One region of the Alteromonas sp. ABV2_168 genome, then DNA from elsewhere that is predicted to be linked to it. Evidence: predicted binding sites of a transcription regulator. Region 1 holds the regulator's gene; the other holds the start of a gene.
The links. Region 1 encodes sigma-54, which starts transcription at its own class of promoters, with help from an activator protein. Its sites were predicted from a motif close to GTTGGCACGNNNNTNGNNT; they were not measured.
Positions count from the first base shown of each region.

Region 2: ACXAH4_RS08515 (DUF1328 domain-containing protein) is a predicted target of sigma-54. The motif match lies at 1,571-1,589, and genes of this name have one in related genera.

Region 1 is NZ_JBSWYQ010000003.1:367,577-374,978, forward strand. Features, by position in the region: gene yiaA (inner membrane protein YiaA) at 1-26, shown strand, start outside; gene ACXAH4_RS07175 (substrate-binding periplasmic protein) at 44-787, opposite strand; gene ACXAH4_RS07180 (HPr family phosphocarrier protein) at 841-1,113, opposite strand; gene rapZ (RNase adapter RapZ) at 1,113-1,958, opposite strand; gene ptsN (PTS IIA-like nitrogen regulatory protein PtsN) at 2,005-2,448, opposite strand; gene hpf (ribosome hibernation promoting factor) at 2,457-2,744, opposite strand; gene ACXAH4_RS07200 (RNA polymerase factor sigma-54) at 2,777-4,261, opposite strand; gene lptB (LPS export ABC transporter ATP-binding protein) at 4,357-5,082, opposite strand; gene lptA (lipopolysaccharide transport periplasmic protein LptA) at 5,088-5,657, opposite strand; gene lptC (LPS export ABC transporter periplasmic protein LptC) at 5,626-6,189, opposite strand; gene kdsC (3-deoxy-manno-octulosonate-8-phosphatase KdsC) at 6,186-6,740, opposite strand; gene ACXAH4_RS07225 (KpsF/GutQ family sugar-phosphate isomerase) at 6,740-7,402, opposite strand, start outside.
Region 2 is NZ_JBSWYQ010000004.1:181,678-189,079, forward strand. Features, by position in the region: gene ACXAH4_RS08505 (ferritin family protein) at 207-668, shown strand; gene yfbR (5'-deoxynucleotidase) at 693-1,337, opposite strand; gene ACXAH4_RS08515 (DUF1328 domain-containing protein) at 1,632-1,808, shown strand; gene ACXAH4_RS08520 (hypothetical protein) at 1,839-2,033, shown strand; gene ACXAH4_RS08525 (DUF6942 family protein) at 2,078-2,629, opposite strand; gene ACXAH4_RS08530 (efflux RND transporter permease subunit) at 2,720-5,167, opposite strand; gene ACXAH4_RS08535 (MlaA family lipoprotein) at 5,118-6,020, opposite strand; gene ACXAH4_RS08540 (hypothetical protein) at 6,007-6,348, opposite strand; gene ACXAH4_RS08545 (hypothetical protein) at 6,402-6,569, opposite strand; gene ACXAH4_RS08550 (BON domain-containing protein) at 6,976-7,402, opposite strand, start outside.

The sequences.
Region 1 (7,402 bases):
TCAGGGATAATACGGCAGCAGAATAAGGTGTGAGGTTGAAGGCTCAGCTCGCAGGATCCGGGTCTTTAACATAGCCAGACAGGACGTGATTGAATTTATCGATGAAGCCCGGGTCCACAGATTGTTTACTGAACATGAAGTGGACGTCCTGCACGTTCACGGGATTATCACTGATTTCCAGTTCGAGATGCAGCAGTTCAGCATTAAAGCTAATCACTCTGATATCGTCCAGCACCAAATCGACACGGCCTCTGTTCAGAAACTGTAACCGCCGGTTAATGGAATCCAGATGAATAAGCTGCGCGCTGTACTGCTCAGTGACTGTTTCATTAAACCAGTCGCCATACCATCCGCCGGTATTTAACGCCAGGGTTTTGCCTTCCCTTAGTAAGGTTTCAAGAGATTTGCCGGCATATTCGTCATGATGGGAAGGATGAAAGGCAAAGCTGATGGTTTCTTTGCGGTAAGGAACAGAAAAATAGTTTTTCAGTGCTCTCGCCGGTGTGAAAGCTGCACCTGTAACTACATCAATTTGCCCCAGTTCTATTTGCTGAGTGACCCGTCTTTCAGGCAGGATCTGGCTTTCCAGTGCATAATCCAGCTTGCCTAAAACCGACTTCAACAATTGGTAGTCTTCACCGGCCGGCTCATTATTGTCTGTTATGTACAGATAAGGAGGCCAGGCCGTACCACCGGTTATCAGACTTTTTCTGTGCTCAGCACACCATACTGAGCTTTGAGAAGCCATCACTGTCAAAAAGATGATTAAACTGATGAAACGTTTCAACGGGATTGCCTTTAAGCCTTCGCCGGCACTGCACACTCAGTGGTGTGCCGGCGCTATTCATCTTCGTTAAATCTGCCTGCAATTAATGCCTCGACGGCATCCATTGCAGCTTCAGCATCCGGACCTTCAGAGATCACAGTAACCTGTTCCCCCTGATGACTTTCCATCATCATCAGTCCCAGCACACTATTGGCATTAGCCTGCTTATCGCCTTTTTGTAAAATAACTTCGGCATCAAACTGATTCGCCAGTTGCACCAACTGCGTTGCAGCTCTGGCATGCAGGCCCAGTTTATTAACAATAGTCAGAGATTTCTCTATGCGCATTATTTACTTTGCTCCCTGTGGCGGATCTGGACATCAGGATGAGATTCCCGGAAGTTTTTCGCCAGTGATTCCGCTACATAAACTGAACGGTGCTGTCCGCCTGTACATCCGATAGCGACTGTCACATAACTGCGGTTGTTCCGTTCAAGGTGTGGCAACCAGGTCGTGATGAGGTTCTGAATCTGCCAGATAAATTTGGTCACTATAGGCTGGGAACTGAGGAAAACCTGAACCGGTGTATCCAGGCCTGTCAGGTGTTTTAAATCCGGCTCCCAGTGAGGGTTTGGCAGAAAACGGGCGTCAAACACATAGTCTGCATCTTTGGGAATACCGTGTTTAAAGCCGAATGATTCAAATACCAGAACAAGTCGTGAGCTTTTCTTACCGAGGATACGCTCGCGGATTAATTCTGCCAGCTGGTGGATGCTCAGAGAGTCGGTATCAATATTCAAATCCGCTCTTTCCGCTACAGGCGCCAGCAGTTCACGTTCTGTCTGGATGGCATCTGACAATGACTTATTCAGTTTGGCCAGCGGATGTAACCGCCGGGTTTCGCTGAACCGGCGCACCAGCATATCGTCACTTGCGTCAATATATACGATGGTGACAGTCCATGACTCCGGCAGGTAGTCGAGAATTTCAACCAGCTCAGAAGGCTCTTTAGGCAAGTTTCTGACATCAATACTCACAGCTACCTGCTCGTATTCATCGGCGACAGTGTGTGTCAGGGCTGGTAACAGATTAACCGGAATATTATCGACGCAGTAGTACCCCAGATCCTCAAGGGCACGAAGTGCTACTGATTTTCCTGAACCGGAACGTCCGCTGATGATGATTAACTTCACGCCGTTTCTCCTGAAGTCACGTGTTGTCGGTGCGTATTACACTAAGTTACTGTAATGCGCGAATAATATCATCACTTGTCTGAGCTTTGCGGATAGTTTTTATGGTTTCTTTATCGCTGAGTTTTCCGGCAACCATGGCCAGAGTTTGTAAATGTCCTTCGGTTTGTTCCTGAGGGACAAGCAGAGTAAAGAAAATATCCACAGGTTTGTTGTCGATAGCATCAAAATCGATGGCGGGTGTGCTGGTAACTACGATGGCGATGACATTTTCCAGTCCGGCCAGGCGACCGTGGGGGAGGGCAATGCCGTTACCTATACCTGTGCTGCCCATTCGCTCACGGGCCAGCAGGCTACTTAACACGGTGGCTTCATCAACATCGGGGTTATTTTTAGCTGCAATCCCGCTGATGATTTCGAGAATGCGTTTTTTGCTATTGCACTGGACCGCACACTCGGTGCGGTCCAGGCTGACTATGGCTTGTATATCCATGAATTCAATTAGTGCTTTTTAAGCTTTTCCTTGTGTTTCAGGACCTGCCTGTCGAGCTTATCGACCATGCTGTCAATGGCAGCATACATGTCCTGATTTTCGGAAGAGGCGAAGACTTCCGCGCCGCTAAGATGAACCGTTGCTTCTGCTTTTTGGCTAAGCTTTTCAACATTTAAAATAACGTGCACATTTGATATGTGGTCAAAATGACGTTCCAGTTTGCTGAACTTAGTATCGACATAATTACGCAAAGAATCAGTGATCTCAATGTGATGACCAGAAAGGTTGATTTGCATATTTCGTCTTCCTTATTTTGAGCAGCCTTAAGTTAGATAAGGCTTTTGCGTTGGTTAGACGGCGGGATCGACAAGGATTCCCGGTACTTTGCTATTGTTCGCCGGGCAACCATAATGCCTTGATCGGCCAACAACGAAGCAATCTTGCTGTCACTCAGTGGCTTGCTTGGCTTTTCAGCGGCAACCAGCTTTTTAATCAGGGCGCGAATCGCTGTAGATGAACACTCACCACCTGATTCAGTGGCAACGTGGCTGGAGAAGAAATACTTCAACTCGAAAATACCACGGGGCGTGTGCATGTACTTCTGCGTTGTTACCCTGGAAATAGTAGATTCGTGCATATCTACCATTTCTGCGACATCATTCAGCACCATTGGTTTCATCATTTCAGGGCCATGCTCAAAAAAGCCCATCTGTTGCTGAACAATACAATTTGCTACTTTCAGCAGCGTATCGTTCCGGCTCTCAAGGCTCTTAATAAACCATTTTGCTTCCTGCATGTGAGAGCGGATAAATTGTGAATCACTGCTGTTTCTTGCTTTACGGCTCATTGCAGCATACTGCTGATTAACACTGAGCTTAGGCAGGCTGTCGGGGTTTAATTCTACAACCCAACGGCCATTTTTCTTCGCAACCGATACATCCGGAATGACATATTCGGGTTCTTTCGTAATTAATGCACTGCCCGGACGGGGATTAAGCGTTTGCAGCAAACGCATCGCTTCCCGTAACTGATCTTCTTTCAGGCGGGTTTTACGCATTAACGTACGGTAATCTTTACTGCCTAACAGATCGGAATGCTCTCTGAGCAGTAGTTTGGCTTCTTCCAGCCACGGTGTTTCCGGTGCAAATTGCGCCAGCTGAACTAACAAGCACTCCTGCGGTGTGCGGGAGCCGGAACCGAGAGGATCAAATAGCTGAATACGTTTAAGTACGCACTCAACCTCATCTTCTTCTACGGGCTCTTCCATATCTTCACTGTTTACGCTTTGCAGAATGTCGTCAACGGTAACCGTTAGATAGCCGGACTCATCAATGGAATCGATGATCGCCAGCGCGATGGCGCGGTCTGTGTCAGAAAAAGGTGTCAGACGCATTTGCCACAGCAGATGGTCCTGAATATTTTCGGTGGTTTCACCCTGAAAGATTTGTTCATCATCACCCCCGGAAGGGCCGGGCGCGGGGGCAGAAGACGCAGAAATGTACTCATCCCAGGTACTGTCGATGGGCAGCTCATCCGGTAAATCATTCTTTTCCAGTGCTTCACCGGTATCCATGCTGTCAGAAGATGAGGCTGTTGCAGACTCTTGCATGCTGTCATCATTGTCGATGTTATTTTTCTCAATTACATCGTTGTCGGAGCTGTCGTCGACTTCCAGCAAAGGATTAGAATCGAGAGCTTCCTGAATTTCTTGTTGTAAGTCCAGCGTAGACAACTGCAATAGCTTGATCGCCTGCTGAAGCTGAGGCGTCATTGTTAGTTGTTGGCTAAATTTTAACTGTAAAGATGGTTTCATCTACGTCTTATATAAACTCTAAAAAGGACATCCGGTTGTAGCGGTGTGAGTGCCGGTGGCGAAATCTCCGCTAAATGCTCATCCCGATATCTTAACTATAGCCTGAATTGCTCACCAAGGTATACATCACGAACTTTTTGATTACTTAATACCTGTTCTGCGGTGCCCTGAGCAATCAGTTCTCCATGACTGACGATATAGGCCTCTTCACACACATCAAGGGTTTCCCTGACATTGTGGTCGGTGATGAGGATACCGATACCTCTGTCCCGTAAGTGCTGAATGATCTTCTTTATATCATTAACCGAAATCGGGTCAACTCCGGCGAAGGGTTCATCGAGCAAAATAAATTGCGGATTGGCTGCCAGTGCGCGGGCAATTTCAACCCGGCGGCGTTCGCCACCCGACAAACTCATACCTGTACTATTACGTATATGATTAATATTAAATTCATCAAGTAGTGCATCCGCTTCCTGTTCACGTTGATGACTTTTTAAGTCTTTACGCGTCTGTAATATCGCCATGATGTTTTCATGTACGGTCAGCTTGCGGAAAATGGATGCCTCCTGGGGTAAATAGCCAATTCCCCGGCGGGCACGTTCGTGCATTGGCTGGTGCGTCAGCTCCTGCTCATCAATGAGGATTTTGCCTTTGTCCAGCGGCACAAGACCGACAATCATGTAAAACGTTGTGGTTTTACCTGCACCGTTAGGACCCAGCAGACCTACTATCTGTCCGGTAGAAACCGATAAACTAACGTCACGGACGACCTGGCGTGATTTATACGACTTTGCCAGGTGAGTCGCACTCAGGGTTGCCATGTAACTCAGTTACCCTCGTTTTCGTTGCTGTCTGAAGTCTTGTTCTCTTCCTTCAGCTCTTTAACTGTGTCAGGACGGAAAACCGTGGTTACCCGGCCGTTGCTGTTACTTTCACCGCCGGTTGCCAGAAGTTGCTCTTTTGACATGTCATAGGTGATGCTATCTCCCTGGACCATGCTGGTATCTTGCTGGATTTTCGCATCACCTTGCAAGGAAATAAGTTGTTTGGCTACTTCGTAGCGAATTTCATTTGCGCTGGCTTTTACTTTTGCGCCGTCATCCAGCGTTTGAGAATAAGTGGCTGGTTTTCCGCGGGCAATAAAAACCTCTTTCCCTTCGCCTTCACTGGCGATGGCTTCAACTTCATCTGCGGCAATGATGAGTGAACCCTGGGTAATCTTCACATCGTCTTTAAAAACCGATTTCTTCTTTTTACCGTCAATAAACTGTGACTTAGCATCCACGGTAATAGGCTTTTCAAAATCACCGGAGCCGGCCATTGCCTCACCGGCAGCAGCAAGCAGCGCTATTGCTGCGAAAAGGCTAACTGCCCGGGGAATAAATTGTCTGCACATGATCAATTAACTCATATTGTTGGGTACGCAGGTTTGCATTGAAACCGTTACTTTTAATGATGGTCTGTACACCGCGTATATCTACCGGCTGGTCTGAAGTCATGGTTTTGTCATCCAGATTCACCTTAATAAAATTGGTTGTGATGGTCTGGATAAACTCTTCAGGGTTCAGGCTTTTTATCAGCACATTGTCTTCCAGCTGGATCAGGTCATCGTTGTAGAGTGTGCCTTCATCAGCGGTGACTTGCCATGGGGCCTCGTCATCATTCACATAGACAGTGTATTTGGGTTGGTCGAATAACACAAAGCCTAGTTGGTCGTAATGCTCCATAGAGGCGGCAAAGACTTCGTGGTTGAGTTTGCCTTCTTCGTTATACAGCGTAGTTGTCAAATTCTTTGCTTTATAGGCAGGGCGTAAGGCGTCTGCACCGGCTTTTTTCGCCGGAGCCTGCTCTTCTGCCATCCAGACCGGAAGGTACATCAGCAGCGCCATAACAAACAGCGCAGAAATACTGATCCCTAAACGGTTCATACGCTGGCCCCGTGTATGGTGTCCAGCGTGCCGAGCGCCTGTAAAATCACATCACAGACTTCCCGTACTGCGCCGAATCCACCATTTTTTGTGGTGATCCAGTTCGCTTCGCGGGTGACGGCCGGATGGGCATCTTTCACCGCAATTTTTGTTTCGGCAAACCGGTACATGCCAAGATCCGGCATATCATCACCGATGGCTGCGACCTCTGATGGCGCCAGATTCAACTTTTCGCACAACTGAGCCATAGCCGTGGCTTTATCTTCCTGACCCTGAATAATGTGCTTCACATTCAGGGCGGTCATGCGATTCTTTACAATGGCCGAGTCGCGGCCGGTAATGACAGCAACGTCCACACCACTGTTTATTAATGCCTTAACGCCATAGCCATCGCGGGTGTGAAAGGCTTTTAACTCTTCACCATTGTTGCCAAGATAAATTCTGCCGTCAGAAAATACGCCGTCGATATCACAAACGAGCAGTTTCAGCCCTTTGAGTTTTTCAAACCGCTCTTCACTGATCACACCGTAAAAAGTGACTTCATGTCCCATCAGAGAACTCCTGCTTTAAGCAACATATGCATGTTGAATGCGCCCACGGGGTGATCATTTTCATCCACCACCATCAGCGCACTGATCTTGTGTTTTTCCATTAAATTTAACGCTTCCACTGCCAGTGTACCGGAGCGGGTAGTTTTCCCGCCGCGGGTCATAACATTGGCTACCGGAGTGGTATGAATGTCGGTTCTGGCGTCCAGAATTCGTCTCAGATCGCCGTCGGTAAAAATACCGCCGAGTTTGCCGCTGTCATCTGTAATACCTGTCATTCCCAGACCTTTAGAAGATATTTCCAGCAGAGCCTGTGAAATGGTCGCGGCAGACGATACAAGAGGAAGAGCGTCGCCGGTCAGCATGATATCGCCCACTTTGAGTAACAGTTTCCGGCCCAGACTGCCGCCCGGGTGAGAGAGGGCGAAATCATCTGACGTAAATCCTTTAGCATCCAGCAGTGCAATGGCCAGCGCGTCACCCATTACCAGCGTTGCCGTAGTACTTGAGGTCGGTGCAAGCCCCAGCGAACAGGCTTCTTTTTCCACACTGATGTTGAGTACCACATCGGCATGCTGGCCGAGGGTGCTTGATTCGCTGTTCGTCATCGCGATGACAGGCACAGACAGCCGCTTGACCACGGGAAGCAGGTTCACCAGTTCGCC
Region 2 (7,402 bases), on a different contig from region 1:
CCGGCATTGTTCGCAATGCCGGCTTTTACTTTTTTACAGAGCAAATTGTAAAGATGTATTTACCCGTTTCTTCCACACGCTGCCAGTTTGAACATCCGGAAAAAAAACTTTGTATATCATGAATATAAAATTTAATTAGCAGACATAACATATGGCCTGATCCCTGCAAATTCCCATACAGAGTTTTGCAACAAAGGGAATCCGCTGTGTCTGCTGCTAATTATCCGTCTGATAATATTTCATATCTCATCAATATGCTGCAAAGCGGTATCACGTTTTACAGTGACGGAATTAAAGCCGTGAGCTGCGACAGTACCCGCGCCCTGTTTTCGCGTATATTAAAAGAGAAGCAACAAGCCTGTACTGATCTCATGCCTTATGCAGGTCAGCACAGTGATTTTACTGAAACGTCTTTGCTTATCGAAGCGAGAAAACTCTATACCCATGTAGTCAGTAAGCTTTCTGCAAACAGTGAGCAGGTGTTTGTTGAGCAACTGGTAGCGCTGGAATCACGGGTTCTGAAACAGTTCGATGATGCGTTAAACGAAAAACAGAGCCAGTCTTGTGCTCAGTTGTTGCGGAAAATCCGCACCCGCATGCAGCAATGCTATGATGAATTATTATCCCTGAAACAAGCCAGAACGCGGTTATTGAAGGACCGCGCCTGAACTGAGGACGTTAAATGTTCCCTGTTATTCTTTAATATTCAGCGTATTAGCCCTTTCGACCCAGTCTAGATCGCGGGTCTGCTCATCCAGCGTTCCTTTTGCATCTTCAAGAAATACCTGACAGAAATAATCCACACATTTAAACGTGTCCCGGTATTTTTTCAGTTGTATGTCCATTTCGTGCATAGCATTTGAAAACTCTGAGTTAGATTTTGATAACTCATAGTCACATTTCAGATAAGCACACAATACGTCTGCGGCTTTCGCCAGCGCCACATGAATATCTTCTTTATCCTGCTCAATCAGAGGCTGATAACGCTGACGTAGTGGTTCAGGTAGTGTTTGAAGTAACATGGCTTCAAACCTCCGCTCCAGCTTTTTAATCGCCATGGTGGTTTCCGGGTCGTGATATTTTACCGGGCTGGGAATGTCGCTCATACCGGCAATTTCACTGCCTTCATGGAAAATAGCCATGGAGGCTACCCGGTCAGGCTCAACATCTTCGTTAAATACGTCTTTTGCAATTGCCCCGAGCATATGAGCAACCACCGCCGCTTCATAAATATGCGTCGATAACATTTCTTCCTGAAACTGCGCCATTAAGGGCCAGCGTTTTACGTTTCTTGCTCTTTGCATCAAACCGATAAATGCAGAATGGTTTTTACTCATGAATAGTTGTCCGTATATCGAAAGCGGGACCGGCAACGGCTGGCGGGCCACGGGTAAGCCGGATTAAATAAATGATGAAATATAAATCTAGTGTACCAGCGTCTCTCATGCACTGCATGAAAGCTTTCCGGAGACTGTGTAAAAAATGCAAGTAAGTTGTAACTACCGCCCTGTCCATCAGGGCCAAACGCAGTAAAACAAAAAAATAAACCTTAATTTTCAACACCTTAAATGATGGCACAATACCAGCATATGTGTATATGTCATTTACTAGAGCAATATGAGGAAATAAATATGCTAGGTTGGGCAGTTACATTTTTCATTATCGCCATTATCGCAGCAGTTTTTGGCTTTGGCGGCATTGCCGGTGCAGCATCAGGCATTGCTCAGTTTTTATTCTTCGTGTTTGTAGCGTTGCTGGTGATCTCTCTGATCGCAAATGCATTACGCGGCAAATCACCTAGAGTCTAACAATTTACATTGGAACAAGGAGAAAGGACTATGAACTTATCTAAATTAATGCTTAAGGCACTCTTAGTAGCAGGTTTCGCATTCTCACTGGCCGCATGCGGCGACGGTGAAGCAGAAAACGCAGGTGAAAAACTCGACGAAGTCGTTACCGATGCAGGTAACGCAGTTGAAGACGCCTGTGAAGATGCCAAAGAAGGCATGAATGCAGAAGACAAAGACTGTTAATCAGTACTAAGAAAAATCAAAACCAGACCTCCGGGTCTGGTTTTTTATTTCTGACACCCCATAGCCTGTTTCAGCAAAGCCGGCCTACTTCTGATCAGATAATTCAGAAAACCAATTTTTTCATTTGTCAGCTGCCGGTAGTCAAAATACGGCGTCACAACCAGTGACCGTTGCAAGCACACAGCAAAATCAGCCGTCAGCCATTCCACACTGTCTGTTAGTCCCAACGTCCCGGCAAAGGTTTTGCCCATCACAATATTTAATCTGGCGGGGTTAAAGTGTTCCGGCACTTTAAACCAGAGTGCAGTACTTCCCTGCTCTGTCAGCAATAGCTCGTCACGATACTGCTGCCATGAGGAAATGCCTTGTGTTTTGCCGGCACTCTCTGACAAGGCAAATACCCATTTTGCGTAGACATTAAATACTTTACGCCAGCCATTTCCGCATTCCCGGTTTATGTTCTCAATGAGGGTATTATTTGCCGGCAACAATTGTCCCGGAGGCCCCGTCAGAGGATAATCAGGCCGGTTTGCCATAAACACCTGAATACACGCCTCTTCACACCCTAACCCTGCAACGGAATCTGCCTCAGGCATTGCTCAGCTCCTTTCTCAGCCATCAGTAAAAAAGGCCTGCATCGCTGCAAGCCTTTATTCGTCTATACATCATACCTGATTGCAGGGGCATTACCCGCTACTTTTCTTACCAACAAAACGGTTTAGCAGCGCCGGCAATAAACTCAGGTCAGTAAACAGTGCCAGCAGCATCGCCAGTGCCGTCAGCAAGCCAAAATACACACTGGGTAAAAAGTCAGAAAAGCCGAACAGTGAGAAACCCGTTGCAATAATGGTAGAGGTGAACAATATAGCCAGTCCGGAATGCCCGAAGGCTGAACGGCTCCCCGCGTCTGCGCTGCCATCTCCCTGTTTCATACCAGACAGGTAACTGTGTAAAAAGTGAATGGTATCATCGACAGCTATGCCCATGGCTATTGCCGCAATAGTGATAGTCATAATATCAAGGGAAATACCGGACCAGCCTATGATCCCTAAAATTCCCAGCGTAGTGAGTATATTCGGTAGAAGTGCAATCAGTGTGACCTTAAGCGAGCGGAAAATAGCAAACAGCACCAGCGCCAGCACAGCATACACAATGCCGAGAGTTTTGATTTGGGAGTCAAACAGACGACTGAGAATATCCTGATACAACACGAACAGGTTAGTCAGTTCATACTGAGAGTCATCCAGCCCCGTGGCTTTTAAGTCAGACTGCAGTTGAGTCATAAACAGTTGACGGTTCAACCCTTCCGTGGTGTCCTGAATACGCGTAGAGATACGAAAGGCATTATCTTCAGCAGAAAAGTACGCCCCCACCAGCTGATTTACCACCTTTTCATCCAGTAAACGGTAGATAGAGGTAAGCTCATACTCAGTAAGAGGCTTTCCGCCATTTAACTGTTTTGCCAGTTCAGTAAAATTTACTACCGACGTCACACTGCCTGTGGCGTCAAATGCCTTGATGGCCGCCTGCGCCAGCTGCAACTGTGCGACAGAGTCTGCCGTCAGCACCAGTTCCTTCGACGCGTTTTGTTCATCCAGTGTAATAATGACATCCAGGGCAGTAGAACCACCAAATTCACGGTCGATAAACGCCAGTTCTTTGTAGATTTGCGTGTCTTTATCAAAGTAATTAATAAAGGAGTTTTCAACATTAAGCCGTGTGATGCCCGCCGCCATAACAGCAAACACAATGAGCACAAACCCGCTGACAGCCATTGGTGCGCGCATCGACAGCCCGCGCAGGCGTTCCAGCAATGCTTTAATAAAACCGTACTCTTTCGTTTCTTTACTGGCCGGTAAAAATGACAGCAAAGCCGGGAACAGCAGCAAACTTACCGCCATGGTGATCAACATGGAAGCCAGCATCATCCATCCAAATGCGACCACCGGCTGCAAGCCTGAAAAGATGAGAGCGCCGAATCCTACAGAGGTGGTCAGCGTGGCGTAAAAACAGGGAGACAGTTTATCTTCCAACGTAGCGACAATGCGCTGGCGTTGAGAATACTCAGGGTTATCCCGGCTTATTTCGCGGTAACTGCCGATGACGTGGATCATTACTGCCAGGGTAAGAATAAGTTGCAAAGCCACAAAATTTGCGGAAATGACCGTGGTACGTAAATCCAGCAACCCGAACAGGCCCATGGTCAGAAATACGCTTACTGCACAGGAAAGTAACGGAAAGAATACCCACTTAAATGAACGGTACAATAAGGCCAGAAGTAACACGATAACCGCAGCGATTGCGGTGCCAAAATTCACCAGGTCTGACTTGATGATATCTATAAGATGCTGGCCTACCACATAGGCACCGCCAAGATAGGTGTTGGCTCTGTCAGACACAGACTGCGTGATTTGTTCAATTTTTTCGATTTCGGCTTTTCGCTGTGCGGTCAGTTGCTGACGGATAGGATCAGCCTTCGCCTTTAACGCTTCAATTTTCTTATTGTCGGCGTCACTGAGGCTCTCACCGTCAAGTACTTTGGCCTGAATGGCGGTAATTTCTTTGTCTATTTCTGCCAGTTCAGGATTGTCTTTAAAAACAATCTGAATGCCCGTTGCGGTTTCCTGACGGTTAACCAGCAGGTCAGTAAAAATTGGATGGCCTGAAATCATCGATTTCATTTGCGCGGGAGAATACTGCTGCTTTTCCCATGACAGAGAAGCCACATCGGTATCACCGGTAAGTGCACCGGCATCATTAATAAGCGGCACGGTGATAATGGATGTCACAGCTTCGACACGGTCGATTTTCTTGATTTCTGCCGACAGCGCAGCAATATCATCAAATGTCTGCCGGCTGAACAGATCATGAGAAACTGGCTCATAAGCCAGCAGAATAAATTCCTGCGGGGCGAATGTCTGATCAGCAACCTGAGTCTGAATGTAGAGCTTGTTATCTTTGACCAGTAAGGTATCTGCGGACGCATCAATGCGAAATTGCGATATGTGTAATCCCAGCCACGCTAAAGCCGCAATAAAGAAAACCAGAATACCCCAGCGGGCTGAAATAATCCCTGCCGCCAGCTTACTGGTTATCTTGCTGTTCGCGTTCACTGAGTTCGAAGAGTTCGTCACGTCGCTGTCCCTGAATGTACTGATTACGGAAATAGATGTAAGGATCCTCAGCCTGCTCATACAGTTTCCTGTACGTATCTGACTGATTTGAGAAGTCATCAAAACCTTCAAAAATCCTCAACTGATAGCTCTCCGGTGGTTCGGCAATGTAATTTACCGGATGGACAAACCCTTCGGTGAGCGTAGATAACGCGCCGCGGGAATCAGACGGACCTAAAATGGGAATAACCAGATACGGGCCGGAGCCAATATCATAACGTTGCAAGGTATTTGCGATGGTTTGCTTTTGCGGTTTGATGTCGAACCAGTCGGATGCCGGGTCGAATAAGCCGAGCAGTCCCACCGTAGAATTAATCAGAAAGCGCCCTAAGTTTGCACCAGCCTCACCGAACTCGCCTGCAAAGGTGTTGTTGACCAGATTCAACGGCTCTCTGAGATTATCAAAGGCATTACCGATTTTGTCTCTAACTACACCGGGCACTACATAATGATAACCGTCTGCCAACGGTAAAAGTACATACTGATAAGACACATTATTGAAGCTGAACATGGCCCGGTTGAAACCTTCCCAGGGATCGTTGTAATACACCTCATCACCGGTATTCCCTGACTGAGGGGTATCGCCTACTGCAACCACCACCGGAGAAACAGATACGGCTCCCTGGCTGGTTTGCACGGTAACGTCCTTACCTTTCGCAAGCTCTTCAGCCAGTGCAGGTTCGTTATTTTGAGGTTGCTTGTTGTCCTGCGGTTGTACAGCAGAATTTTCAGGCGTGTCGGGCGCGCTGGCACAGCCACCCAATAAAAATAAAAAAATAATTAAGGCGAAAGCACCTTGTCTATAAGCTGGCATAGATACCACTTTCCTTCCTTTCGTGGTGATTCATTATATTTTGAGCCCGCTGCAGAGCTTCATCCCTGCTGTAGTCCCAGTCACTATCATCATAGTTACGGGCCAAATCAAGATAATGCTCAATCCTTTGCTTACGAATTTGATGAAACGAATTCGTCGGGTCAAATTCCAACTCATTAAATACCGCCTCAACTTCTGCCAGATCAGCACCAGTTGATGTTTCTGCCGGCGTTTCCCCCGGCCAGGTTGAAAGTTGCTTTCCGGACCCCAGAGCTACAAGACTGGTCAGAAGTAACACTGTCATTACTGCAATTTTTAAGTAATTCATGTTTTTCACCATCGTTGTTTAATTCAAGGGCCGTCCGGATCGCTTTCCTGTACTTAGTTAGCGGTCGCTGCCTCCGCCATCACTGCACCTGTTGTTGCCTTACCGGCTTTGTGGTCACGTTTGTCGTAGCGATCGAACCAGTTAAAAACTGGCTGCGAGTGAATGAGACGCTCAAATGACGTTGACGGTAACGGACGGTGTTTAGTCTTCAGAAATTTCATACTGCTCCCTTGCGTGCGTAGAATTGAATTCCGGTAAATGACTTATTTACTCTCACAACTATTTTTAATATTCCAATTTCCGCGCCATATTTTTAAAGATCTTACAGAAACGCCGTAAAAGCCCCCCGTGCTTCAACGTCATGACCGGCGTTTTCGTAACCTACTGATTTATTAGACTTAAGTATTAATTCAATATCATAGAATAAAAATCATAGGGAAGGGATTCGGGCGATTACACCCACACAATTTACGTGGACCGGAAAAAACAATGATACTTTTTTTACTACAGGCGGGAAATATTTTCACAGACGGGAAGGAAAGCTTTTCAGCAGGATTCATCAACCGGAACGCAATAAAAAAGGGCTGAGATAACTCAGCCCTTTCCGGATTATGCAGTTAAAAAGTATTATTCACTTTTCATCGCTGTTTTCTGTTGAACGACCTTCAGGTTGTCTTCAACGTCTGTAACATCTGTGGCGTTTTTCGCAATCTCAACGGCCAGGTCACGCTCAGCGTCTGAGTCTACTGTACCGGTAAGCGTAACATTGCCCTGCTCAACATCCACGTCGATATCAAAACCGGAAATGTCAGAGTCCATCAGTAAACGGGTTTTGATAACAGTCGCGATTTTAGCATCTGTCAGTTTGCCGGTTGCAGAGTCCATATCCATGTCATCGCCGGACATAGCTTGAGAGTCATGCTCTTCTACAATGGTCAGCTGGTTATCAACATCTGTTACGCCGTCGATATTCGCTACCAGCTCTTCCGCGAGCTTTTTATCGACAGAGTTATCAACTTTACCTGTCAGAATAACCTTGCCATCCTGAACATCG